DNA from 4 places in the Enterobacter sichuanensis genome. Region 1 is predicted to be linked to each of the others. Evidence: predicted binding sites of a transcription regulator. Region 1 holds the regulator's gene; each other region holds the start of a gene.
The links. The regulator PhoB, encoded in region 1, activates phosphate uptake and scavenging genes when phosphate is short. The targets are predictions, from matches to a motif close to CTGTCATAAAACTGNCNNAT.

Region 1 (3,129 bases):
GTATGGGAGAACAACTCGCTGAGCCTTGCGCGCTTCGCGTCGTCTATCTCCTCCTGCGAAAGCCTGCGTTCGAACACCTCTTCTACCTTCAGTTCGCTGAGGGTTTCACGCCGGGCGCTGAGCAGAATTTTCTCGCGCTGCTCGCGGCTGCGGCGCACCAGTAAGACTTCAACCGGCAGATCTTCAGTCAACGCCTGGATTTTCCGCTGCATATCATGCAGGTAGTCATCGGTGGTGATTTCGATATCCAGCCAGATGGGAGGATCCTGCTCGACACCGCGCCACTGCTCCAGCTGGGCGGTAATGGCATCGAGATCGCCCTTCAGCACCGCCAGGGGCTGAGTGACCGGCACCTCCAGCGTCTCGACGGTGCTGAGTTTGCCCCCGGTGAAGCTCACCAGATGCACAGATTTGGCTTTACCCGTTTCATCGAAACTGAGTGAAAGGGGGGAGCCGCAGTAGCGAATGTGTTCGCAGCCGCCGATAACCTGCGCGCGGTGGATATGCCCAAGCGCAATGTAGTCCGCTGGCGGGAAGTTTTGCGCCGGAAAGGCGTCGAGCGTGCCGATATAGATGTCACGAACGGCGTCACTTTTACTGGCCCCGACGGTGGTGAGATGCCCGGTCGCAATCACCGGAATCGGCTGTTCGCCGCGCAGGGCGCAGGCTTCGGCGTACTGCTGGTGATAATACTCAGTGATGGCCTGTAAAAGATGTTGCTGTTTTTGCGCGCCTGACAGCCCAGCCTGGCTTTGCACGATATCGCGGGGACGTAAAAACGGGATGGGGCACAGTACCGCCCCTGGTGTACCGTCCCGTTTTTTCAGGATCTGCGGGGCGTGCCCGGCGCTGGCGACGACGGTGGTATTAAGAAAGGCCAGGATGTCGCGGGATTCGTTGAGCGTCGCGACGGAATCATGGTTACCGGCGACAATCACCAGATGACAGCCGGTTTGCTGCAAATTCACCACGAAGCGGTTATACAGTTCTCGCGCATAGCTGGGAGGAGAGCCGGTATCAAAGATGTCACCCGCCACAATAATCGCATCTACCTCATGCGCCTGGGCCATTTCCAGCAGCCAGTTCAGGAACGCGTCATGTTCAGCCGCACGGCTTTTGCTGTAAAAATTTTGACCCAGATGCCAGTCCGAGGTGTGAAGTATGCGCATAGCTGATCCGTGGCGAAAAAGAGAAAGCAGGATTATAAACCTTCAGGGAAGGGAAAATAACCGCTGTAATAAAACAACAGTTTGGCTATTGTCGTGGTACTGTTTTTCATAAATCTGTCATAAATCTGACGCATAATGGCGCCGAATTACAAACTTGTAACGTACATAAGATAAGACAGGGCAAAGTATGGCGAGACGTATTCTGGTCGTAGAAGATGAAGCTCCAATTCGTGAAATGGTGTGCTTCGTGCTCGAGCAAAATGGCTTCCAGCCGGTTGAAGCGGAAGATTATGACAGCGCAGTGAACCAGCTGAATGAACCCTGGCCCGATCTGATTCTGCTGGACTGGATGTTGCCCGGCGGTTCCGGACTGCAGTTTATCAAGCACCTGAAGCGTGAAGCGCTGACCCGCGACATCCCGGTGGTGATGCTGACGGCGCGCGGTGAAGAAGAGGATCGCGTGCGCGGTCTGGAGACCGGCGCGGACGACTACATTACCAAACCGTTTTCACCGAAAGAGCTGGTGGCCCGCATTAAAGCCGTGATGCGCCGCATTTCACCGATGGCGGTGGAAGAGGTGATCGAGATGCAGGGACTGAGCCTTGACCCCACCTCACACCGCGTAATGACCGGTGAAAATCCCCTCGACATGGGGCCTACCGAATTTAAACTCCTGCACTTCTTTATGACTCACCCGGAACGCGTTTACAGCCGCGAGCAGTTGCTGAATAACGTCTGGGGAACTAACGTGTATGTCGAAGACCGGACGGTTGACGTACATATCCGCCGCCTGCGAAAAGCGCTGGAACTGAGCGGCCACGATCGCATGGTGCAGACGGTCCGCGGCACGGGTTATCGTTTTTCTACCCGTTTCTGAACAATGACAGGAGTGTGACGCGTGCTGGAACGTCTGTCATGGAAAAGGCTCGTCTTTGAACTGATCTTATGTTGTATTCCGGCCTTCATTCTGGGGGCCTTTCTTGGACACCTGCCGTGGTTTCTGCTGGCGTCGGTCACCGGGCTGCTGATCTGGCATTTCTGGAACCTGCTGCGCCTCTCCTGGTGGCTGTGGGTTGACCGCAGTATGACGCCGCCGCCGGGAAGCGGCAGCTGGGAGCCGCTGCTGTACGGTCTGCATCAGATGCAGATGCGTAATAAAAAGCGCCGCCGCGAGCTGGGAAGCCTGATTAAGCGTTTTCGCAGCGGTGCGGAATCGCTGCCGGATGCGGTCATCCTGACCACCGAAGAAGGGACCATCTTCTGGTGTAATGGTCTGGCGCAACAGCTGTTGGGCCTGCGCTGGCCGGATGATAATGGCCAGAATATCCTCAACCTTCTGCGCTATCCCGAGTTCACGCTGTACCTGAAAAAGCGTGATTTTACCCGACCGCACAATCTGAAGCTCAATAACGGTCGCCATCTGGAAATCCGCGTGATGCCCTACAGCGACAAGCAGTGGCTGATGGTGGCGCGCGATGTTACCCAGATGCACCAGCTGGAGGGGGCGCGTCGCAACTTCTTTGCAAACGTCAGCCATGAACTGCGGACTCCGCTGACCGTGCTTCAGGGCTATCTGGAGATGATGCAGGAGCAAACGCTTGAAGGTGCGCCGCGCGAAAAAGCGCTGCACACCATGCGCGAGCAAACGCACCGGATGGAAGGCCTGGTGAAGCAGTTGCTGACGCTCTCGAAGATTGAAGCCGCGCCAACGCTTGCGCTGAATGACACCATCGATGTGCCAATGATGCTGCGGGTCGTGGAGGGTGAAGCGCAAACCTTAAGCCACAACAGGCATCACCTGACCTTTGAGGTCGACAACACGCTAAAGGTGCTGGGCAGTGAAGATGAACTGCGTAGTGCCATTTCAAACCTGGTGTATAACGCGGTGAACCATACGCCGGAAGGGACGGACATCGTGGTGCGCTGGCACCATACCCCGACGGGAGCCGAATTTAGCGTG
Region 2 (3,129 bases), 430 kb from region 1:
CGAACAATCCCCTCTCCCCTGTGGGGAGAGGGGTGAGCGGTAAACTTATTTCACCGCCTCCGGCAGCGTCACAATCCACAGCTCGCTGTCGGACTCCGGCTTCTTCAGCGGCTTCACGCTGAGCGTGGTTTCAACCGGTTTATCATCAAGCGTCAGCTTGCCTTCCGCGTTCACCCGATAATCCTTGAGCTTCTTGCCTTCCACCGGTTTTTGCATCGCCACCTTCACGCCAAAGTCGTTATCGTTCGCCACCGCCAACGTTTTGCTGTCGATCAGCGCCAGCCCTTCAGCCTTTTCCTGCTGCCAGCCCAGGGCGCGGAGATCGAGCACCTGCGTTTTTGCCGCAAGGGTAATGCCGCGCTGCGCCAGGGTTTTCTCATCATCAAACTCCGGGTACTCGCCCGGCTTGTCGAAGGTGGCCAGATCGCTTGCCTTGCTGAGATCCACCTTGTAAATCAGGTTACGCATCCCGTCGTTTTTATCACTGCCCTGCTCAATCAGCAGGATGTGCTGGTTATCGAGCGCCACGATGTCGCCGATTTTGGCGTCGCTGTTTTTGTCATAGGCCGCGCTGTCGATGGGGTAGCCGTACATCGCGGTTTTGCCGGTCGCCGGGTCGAAGCTCACCAGACGTGTAAACAGCGCCTGCTTTTTGCTCTTACCGTCGATATCCAGCGTACTTTGTACGGCGGCGATAATCCGCCCGTCCGGCATTCGGGTCAGGCCTTCAAAGCCCCGGTTTGGCTGGCGCCATTTAATGATGTTTGGCAGACCGCCGGCGATGGATTTCTCCCCTTCAGCCGCCTGCGGCCCGTGGATCGCCAGGATCTTCCCTTTGCTGTCGACGTTAATCAGGAACGGGCCATACTCATCGCACAGCCAGTAGCCGCCTTTGCCGTCCGGCGTGATGCCTTCTGTATCCAGCCCGCGGTTGTCACCCTTGAGCGTCTTTAACGTGTCGCTGAATGCCACTTCATTGGTGGAGCCAATCACGCCGCTTTGTAGCGGCAGACCGTTAATCTCGCCTTTATCGTCATGCAGCGGGCGGGCATCAACAGCCTCCGCTTTGCCGTTCTGGACGCGAATGGTCATCAGCAGCGGCGCGAAATCCGGCGTGACAAATATTTTGGCTTCGTTTTTACCCATTTTTGGCGCATCGGCGTTGGGACCGCGATCGGTCACGGTCGCAAACGTCAGGGCATCGCCCTGCTTGCCCGTAAACAGCAGGCCAGAACCAATCCCCACCGGGAGCCCGTTCGGGAATGCATCGGCAAACGCGCCGCTGTATTTCACATGTGAGCCGTCAGGGAAGCTGACGACGTAGCGCTCAGCGGTAGGCTGTGCCGCCATGCCAGAGAAAGAGATCGCACAACCGATAAGTGCAGGAATAATTTTTCTTTTCATATTGTTAGTGTCCAGTGAGTGAAGCCAACAACGTAAAGAATAAACGTGTCAGAAAAATGACATGGAAAGGCAATCAGCCTGCGCGAGGAAGTGTATATTCACCGCCCGGAAATGTAAGGTTGTGTTGTATTATGTTACATCAGAAATACTTCTGGAAATTATTAGAAACTCCATTAATTCACCTCTCATCACTTTCCCTTCCTCGTTCAGTTTGTGTTTAGTCAAAAAATTAAACGGTTCCTAAATGCCTGAACGTCACGCGTTGACACCCTGACAACCAAACATCGATGCAACATTTCAAACAAAAAAATTAACAACATCAGCATAAAAAATCGGCCCTCGTCACATTTGCAGTCATAAACGTCACTTGTTAAGGTGCGCCCAGATTAATTTAATGACGAGGCATAAAACATGAAAAAACTGAATATCCTTCTTCTTTCTGCGCTGGCTGCCGTATCAGGTTCCGCACTGGCAATGGGCGGCACCGTTGAGCAGGGTAAAAACTTTACTAACCTCAATCTGGAAATGGGGAAATCCTCCTCCGGTGTTTATCTGGAAAGTAACTGGCTCAAAAACACCGACGACGGTACCCAGACCGGCGGCGTTGGCGCAGGCTACAACCTGGAAGTGGGACCGGTGATGCTGAATGCGGGCGCGAAGGCAATCTACCTCGGCCCGAAAAAAGGCGATAACGGCGTGGCCTTCCCGATTGGCGGCGGCGTAAACGTTGCGCTGACCGACAGCATCCACGTGTATGGTGAAGGCTATGCGGCTCCAGAAGGGCTGAACAACAGCGTGAAAAACTACGTCGAAGCCAACGGCGGCGTAAGCTGGACGCCGATCACGCCAGTGACTCTGAAAGTGGGTTACCGCCACGTGAGCGTTGATGGTAAAGACGGTCGTCCTGGCCACACGCTGATTGACGGCGCCTACGTGGGCGGTGGAGTCACCTTCTAAGCCTGCGAAGAAACAAAAAACCTGCCATCTGGCAGGTTTTTGACCTCTTACTTACGCACCACCACCAGCTTCTGGTTCACAAACTCTTTGATCCCCAGATCCGACAGCTCGCGCCCATAGCCTGAACGCTTCACGCCGCCGAACGGCAGCTCTGGCGCGGTATCGGTGAGCCAGTTGATGTATACCATTCCGGTCTCAATCCGCGACGCCATGTTCTTCGCGCGCTCAATATCACGACTGAACACCGCGCCGCCCAGGCCGTAGTGGGAGTCGTTCGCCAGCGTGACCGCCTCGTCGTCGTTTTTCACCACATACATCTGCGCCACCGGGCCGAAGAACTCCTCGAAGTACGCCGGGTTATCGCGCGAGATATTCGTCAGGATTGTCGGTTCGAAGAAGCACCCCTCACGCTGCACCGGCTTGCCGCCGTAGTGTAATGTGGCACCGTTTTTCACCGCCTCGTTAACCTGTCTGGTCAGCGTTTCGAGCGCATCTTTAGACGACAGCGGGCCCAGCGTGGTGCTTTCGTCCAGCGGATCGCCAATTTTCACCTGCTTAAATGCCTCGATGAATTTACTCAGGAAGGCATCTGCAATTTTCTCGTGCAGGATAAAGCGCTTCGCCGCGGTACAGACCTGCCCGGCGTTGTTGAGCCGCGCATTCACACCGATCTTCACGGCTTTGTCCAGGTCCGCATCATCGAGCACCACGAAGACATCGTTGCCGCCCAGCTCAAGGGTGGATTTCTTGATGTGCTTCGCCGCCTGC
Region 3 (3,129 bases), 2.2 Mb from region 1:
CGGTCAAGGTAGTGATCGTGCAGGACAACCAGCTGGTCATCCTTCGTCATCACCAGATCCTGCTCCAGATAATCCGCGCCCTGCGCATAGGCCATCGCTTTTGCCGGCAGCGTATGCTCCGGCAGATAACCGCTCGCACCGCGGTGGGCGATGACGATTTTATCTGCCGCCAGCGCGGACCCGGTCATCAGGCCCGCCAGCAGCAGGCCCGTCGCTAACTGTGTTAATTTCATTACAATGCTCCTTATTGACGACGCGCCAGCACTTCCGCGTGGTGACGTTTTTCACCGATCATCACAACAACCAGCAGCAGGACCGCCAGCACGCTGCCGCCAATCATCACCATAAAACCGCCGTCCCAGCCGAAGAAGTCAACGGTGTAGCCGACAATGGCGCTCGCCGCGACCGAACCGCCCAGATAGCCAAACAGACCGGTAAAGCCCGCCGCCGTGCCTGCCGCTTTTTTCGGTGCCAGCTCCAGAGCGTGCAGACCAATCAGCATTACCGGACCGTAAATCAGGAAGCCGATGACGATCATACAGGCCATATCGACTGATGGGTTGCCCGGCGGGTTGAGCCAGTAGACCACGGTGGCGATGGTGACCAGAGTCATAAAGAAGACGCCCGTCGCACCGCGGTTGCCTTTAAACACTTTGTCCGACATCCAGCCGCAAATCAGGGTGCCCGGGATCCCCGCATATTCATACAGGAAGTAGGCCCAGGAGGATTTATCCAGCGCGAAGTGCTTCACCTCTTTCAGGTAAGTCGGCGACCAGTCGAGAATGCCGTAGCGCAGCAGATAAACGAACACGTTGGCGACCGCGATATACCACAGCAGCTTGTTAGGCAGCACGTACTTCATGAAGATCTGCTTTGCCGTCAGCTCTTCTTCGTGCTTCTCGCTGTAATCGTCCGGGTAGTCGTTTTTGTACTCCTCAATCGGCGGCAGGCCGCAGGACTGCGGCGTGTCACGCATCAGGGCGAAGGCAATAATCGCCACCAGAATGGCGCCAAAGGCCGGCATGTAGAGCGCCGCATGCCAGTCGTTAAACCAGGCCATCCCCAGCAGGAACAGCAGAGGCGGAATGCCGCCCCCCACGTTATGCGCACAGTTCCATACCGACACGATGCCGCCACGCTCTTTCTGCGACCACCAGTGCACCATGGTACGTCCGCATGGCGGCCATCCCATCCCCTGGAACCAGCCGCAGAGGAACAGCAGCACGAACATGATGGCAATGCTGGAGGTTGCCCACGGCACAAAGCCCATAAACAGCATGACCGCGGCCGCGAGGATCAGACCCGCCGGCAGGAACACGCGCGGATTCGAGCGATCCGAGACGGACCCCATGATGAATTTGGAAAAACCGTAGGCGATGGAGATCCCCGACAGCGCGAACCCCAGATCGCCGCGCGAAAAGCCCTGCTCCACCAGATACGGCATAGCAAGCGCGAAGTTTTTGCGCACAAGGTAATACGCCGCGTACCCGAAGAAGATCCCGAGGAAAATTTGCCAACGCAGACGGCGGTATAGCGGATCAATTTCTGCCTCTGGCAGACGCGCCCGATGCGGCGCAGGTTTGAAGATACTGAGCATGACAGCCTCCGTGGCCAGCTATTGAATTTACAGGGGTTTAACTGCCCCATACTCCAGAGAGGTCGCGATGTTAAGAAATCACGGTGATTGTTACTGTGAATCAACGCACAAATTGTTACAGAAATATGACAAGATGCGCAAAAAAGCGCATGAAATCACGTTTCACTTTCGAATTTCGCTCGTTTGTGTTCGAAATCAAACAAACCACAGTTTTCATGTGGCTAAATGATAAAAAACGAACACTGAGGGATGACAATGACAATTCACGATCCACGCTTTCGCGATGTGATTATCATTGGCGGTGGCGCAACCGGCGCCGGTATCGCACGCGATTGTGCCCTGCGGGGGTTAAGCGTCACGCTGGTGGAGCGCCATGACATTGCGACAGGCGCAACCGGACGCAATCATGGACTGCTTCACAGCGGCGCCCGCTACGCCGTGACGGACGGCGAATCAGCACGCGAATGTATCGCCGAAAATCAGATCCTGCGGCGTATTGCCCGCCACTGCATTGAGCCGACCGACGGTCTGTTTATTACTCTTCCCGAAGACGATCTCGCCTTTCAGTCAACCTTTTTGACGGCATGTCATGCGGCGGGGATTCAGGCCGAGGCCATCGACCCGGCCCTCGCGCGCCGCATTGAACCCGCCGTCAACCCTGCCCTGACGGGCGCGGTCAAAGTGCCCGACGGGACGGTTGATCCCTTTCGCCTGACGGCCGCCAATATGCTGGACGCCCGCGAGCATGGGGCGCACATCCTGACCGGGCACGAAGTAACCGGGCTGATCCGTGAAGGCCATCGCATCTGCGGCGTGCGGGTGTTTGATACGCAATACAACGAACACAGCGAGCTGTTTGCCTCCGTCGTCATCAATGCCGCCGGGATCTGGGGTCAACGTATTGCGGAATATGCTGACCTGTCGGTACGCATGTTCCCGGCGAAAGGCTCCCTGCTGATCCTCGACCACCGCATTAATAACCATGTGATCAACCGCTGCCGCAAACCCTCCGATGCCGATATTCTGGTGCCGGGCGATACCATTTCGTTAATCGGCACCACCTCCACCCACGTGGACTACAGCGAAATTGATTACAACCGCGTGACCGCCGAAGAGGTGGACATCCTGCTGCGCGAAGGGGAAAAACTGGCCCCGGTCATGGCGCAGACCCGGATCCTCCGCGCGTATGCCGGCGTCCGCCCGCTGGTGGCCAGCGACGACGATCCGAGCGGGCGTAACGTCAGCCGCGGCATTGTGCTGCTCGATCACGCCGCGCGCGATGGCCTGGACGGGTTTATCACGATTACAGGCGGCAAGCTGATGACCTATCGTCTGATGGCCGAGTGGGCGACGGATGCCGTCTGCCGCAAGCTGGGCAATACCGAACGGTGCGTGACGGCAGAACAGCCTTTACCCGGATCGCGCCAGTCTACCGAGAAAACGCTGCAAAAAATCATCTCCCTGCCTGCGCCGCTGCGCGGGTCCGCAATTTACCGCCACGGCGACAGAACGCCACAGTGGCTCGGTGAAGG
Region 4 (3,129 bases), 1.0 Mb from region 1:
CCCCACAAACGGAATGGCAGAGAGGACATTACCCACCGGCTCCTGGAAGTACGTGGCGAACAGCGGCGCAAAGATAAACAGGCCCCACATGCCGTATACGATACTTGGAATGGCCGCCAGCAGTTCGATGGCGATCCCCAGTGGACGACGGAGCCAGCCCGGCGCCAGCTCCGTCAGGAACAGGGCAATACCGAAGCTTACCGGAACCGCAATCAGCAGGGCGATGAACGAGGTCACCAGCGTACCGTAAATCGGCACCAGTGCACCGTAGATATCGTTCGGCGCATCCCACTCTTTACTCCACAGAAAGGAGAAACCGAATTTCTGAATGCTCGGCCAGGAGGAGAAAATCAGGGACACGATAATGCCGCCCAGCAGCAATAGCACAATCAGCGCAGCCAGTTTGACCAGCGCGCTGAAAATCATGTCACCTTTTTTACCCGGAGGGTTAAATGCAGGCTTGGTTGCAGCCATAAATTACTCTTCTGTTTGAGACGTTTTTACGAATATGCCCGGTGGCGCTGACGCTTACCGGGCCTACAGAGTAAACCGTAGGGCGGGTAAGCGCAGCGCCACCCGCCATCTTCGTTAAATATATCCTGTTAGTACAGCGCTTTACCGCTGCTGTCTTTGACGTTGGTCTTCCATGCAGCACGGATCTGCTCAACCACGTTGTCCGGCAGGGTAGCGTAGTCCAGAGCGTTAGCCTGTTTGCCACCGTTTTTGTACGCCCAGTCGAAGAACTTCAGCACTTCAGCGCCCTGCTCAGGTTTCTTCTGCTCTTTGTGGACCAGAATGAAGGTGGTAGAGGTGATTGGCCACGCACCTTCGCCTTTCTGGTTAGTCAGGTCCTGAGCGAAAGATTTGCTCCAGTCAGCGCCTTTCGCGGCGTTGGCAAAGTTCTCTTCGGTCGGGCTAACCGGTTTGCCGTCGGCAGAAACCAGTTTGGTGTAGGACAGGTTGTTCTGCTTCGCGTACGCATACTCTACGTAGCCAATTGAACCTGGCAGACGCTGTACGAACGCAGCGATGCCGTCGTTCCCTTTACCGCCCAGACCGGTTGGCCAGTTAACGGTAGAGCCGGAACCAACTTTAGATTTCCACTCTTCGTTCACTTTTGCCAGGTAGCTGGTAAAGACGAAAGAGGTACCGGAACCGTCCGCGCGGCGAACCACAGCGATGTTCTGAGAAGGCAGCTTCAGGCCAGGGTTGAGTTTAGCGATCGCTTCGTCATCCCATTTTTTGATTTTGCCCAGGTAGATGTCACCCAGCGTTTTGCCGTCCAGCACCAGCTCACCCGACTTTACGCCCGGCAGGTTGATAGCCAGAACCACACCACCGATCACGGTAGGGAACTGGAACAGGCCTTCCTGAGCCAGTTTGTCATCAGACAGCGGAGCATCTGATGCGCCGAAATCAACCGTGTTAGCGGTAATTTGTTTCACGCCACCGGAGGAGCCGATACCCTGATAGTTAACCTTGTTACCGGTTTCTTTCTGGTAGGTATCCGCCCATTTGGCATACACCGGCGCAGGGAAGGTTGCACCAGCGCCAGTCAGGCTTGCTTCTGCAAATACAGAGAACGCGCTCAGAGATAAGGTCGCGGCGACAACAGTTGCGACAGTGGTACGCATAACTTTCATAATGTCTCCTGCAAGATTTTCGTAAATCGTTGTTTAGTGGCTACGATGAGCAAAATAGGACAAACAGGTGACAGATAAATGTACGAATTATGACAGTTTTATGACAATGGAAATTTCACTTAAAAACCAGCAAAAGAAAGCTTAATTTTCATCGTGTTAGCCGCATTTATGACAAGACATTTTCAGAAATTTTTTCTTTATGTGACACTGAAAAAGTAGCTGAAGATGACAAATTGTCATCAATAAAAACGTGAAAGGATTGATTAAAAACAAACCAGGTGGGGTAAAAAAGCTCCACCCGAAGGTGGAGCCTGGAGGGATTATTCTACGGTGACAGATTTCGCCAGGTTACGCGGCTGATCAACGTCAGTGCCTTTGATCAGCGCAACGTGATAGGCCAGCAGCTGCAGCGGAACGGTGTAGAAGATCGGGGCAATTACCTCTTCTACATGCGGCATCTCGATGATGTGCATGTTGTCGTTGCTGACAAAACCGGCATCTTTGTCGGCGAAGACGTACAGGACACCACCGCGGGCGCGCACTTCTTCGATGTTAGATTTCAGTTTTTCCAGCAGTTCGTTGTTAGGGGCTACAACGATGACCGGCATATCAGCATCAATCAGCGCCAGCGGACCGTGTTTCAGCTCGCCTGCCGCATAGGCTTCAGCGTGGATGTAAGAGATCTCTTTCAGTTTCAGCGCGCCTTCCAGCGCAATCGGATACTGATCGCCACGGCCCAGGAACAGGGCGTGATGTTTGTCAGAGAAATCTTCCGCCAGCGCTTCAATGCGTTTGTCCTGGGAGAGCATCTGCTCAATACGGCTCGGCAGCGCCTGCAGACCATGAACGATGTCATGCTCAACAGAGGCATCTTCACCTTTCAGACGCGCCAGTTTCGCCACCAGCATCAGCAGAACCGTCAGCTGAGTAGTAAACGCTTTGGTAGAGGCCACGCCGATTTCAGTACCGGCTTTGGTCATCAGCGCCAGATCGGATTCACGCACCAGCGAAGAGCCCGGAACGTTGCAGATGGCCAGAGAGCCCAGGTAACCCAGTTCTTTTGAGAGACGCAGCGCGGCCAGAGTATCTGCCGTTTCACCAGACTGAGAAAGGGTGATCATCAGGCTGTTGCGACGCACCGCGGATTTGCGGTAGCGGAATTCCGAGGCGATTTCGACGTCGCACGGCACGCCCGCCAGGGATTCAAACCAGTAACGAGAGACCATACCGGAGTTGTAGGAGGTGCCGCAGGCTACGATCTGAATGTGCTCAACCTTGCTGAGCAGTTCGTTCGCGTTAGCACCCAGCTCACTCAGATCCACTTCACCGTGGCTAATGCGCCCGGTCAGGGTATTTTTGATGGCGTTTGGCTGCTCGTAAATCTCTTTCTGCATGTAGTGACGATAAGCGCCTTTGTCGCCCGCGTCGTACTGCAGGTTAGATTCGATCTCCTGGCGTTTCACCTGCTCGCCTTTGGTATCGAATA

Region 2: a site for PhoB is predicted at 1,450-1,469, ahead of C1N69_RS02810 (esterase-like activity of phytase family protein). Genes of this name have one in related genera too.
Region 3: a site for PhoB is predicted at 1,710-1,729, ahead of glpT (glycerol-3-phosphate transporter). Genes of this name have one in related genera too.
Region 4: a site for PhoB is predicted at 1,731-1,750, ahead of pstS (phosphate ABC transporter substrate-binding protein PstS). Genes of this name have one in related genera too.

What each region holds. Positions count from the first base shown of each region.
Region 1 is NZ_CP027986.1:1,015,931-1,019,059, forward strand. It holds gene sbcD (exonuclease subunit SbcD) at 1-1,169, opposite strand, end outside; gene phoB (phosphate response regulator transcription factor PhoB) at 1,357-2,046, shown strand; gene phoR (phosphate regulon sensor histidine kinase PhoR) at 2,068-3,129, shown strand, end outside.
Region 2 is NZ_CP027986.1:588,401-591,529, reverse strand. It holds gene C1N69_RS02810 (esterase-like activity of phytase family protein) at 46-1,404, opposite strand; gene C1N69_RS02805 (YfaZ family outer membrane protein) at 1,816-2,361, shown strand; gene C1N69_RS02800 (NAD-dependent succinate-semialdehyde dehydrogenase) at 2,409-3,129, opposite strand, start outside.
Region 3 is NZ_CP027986.1:3,238,655-3,241,783, forward strand. It holds gene glpQ (glycerophosphodiester phosphodiesterase) at 1-233, opposite strand, end outside; gene glpT (glycerol-3-phosphate transporter) at 245-1,597, opposite strand; gene glpA (anaerobic glycerol-3-phosphate dehydrogenase subunit A) at 1,853-3,129, shown strand, end outside.
Region 4 is NZ_CP027986.1:4,694,492-4,697,620, reverse strand. It holds gene pstC (phosphate ABC transporter permease PstC) at 1-474, opposite strand, end outside; gene pstS (phosphate ABC transporter substrate-binding protein PstS) at 603-1,643, opposite strand; gene glmS (glutamine--fructose-6-phosphate transaminase (isomerizing)) at 1,964-3,129, opposite strand, start outside.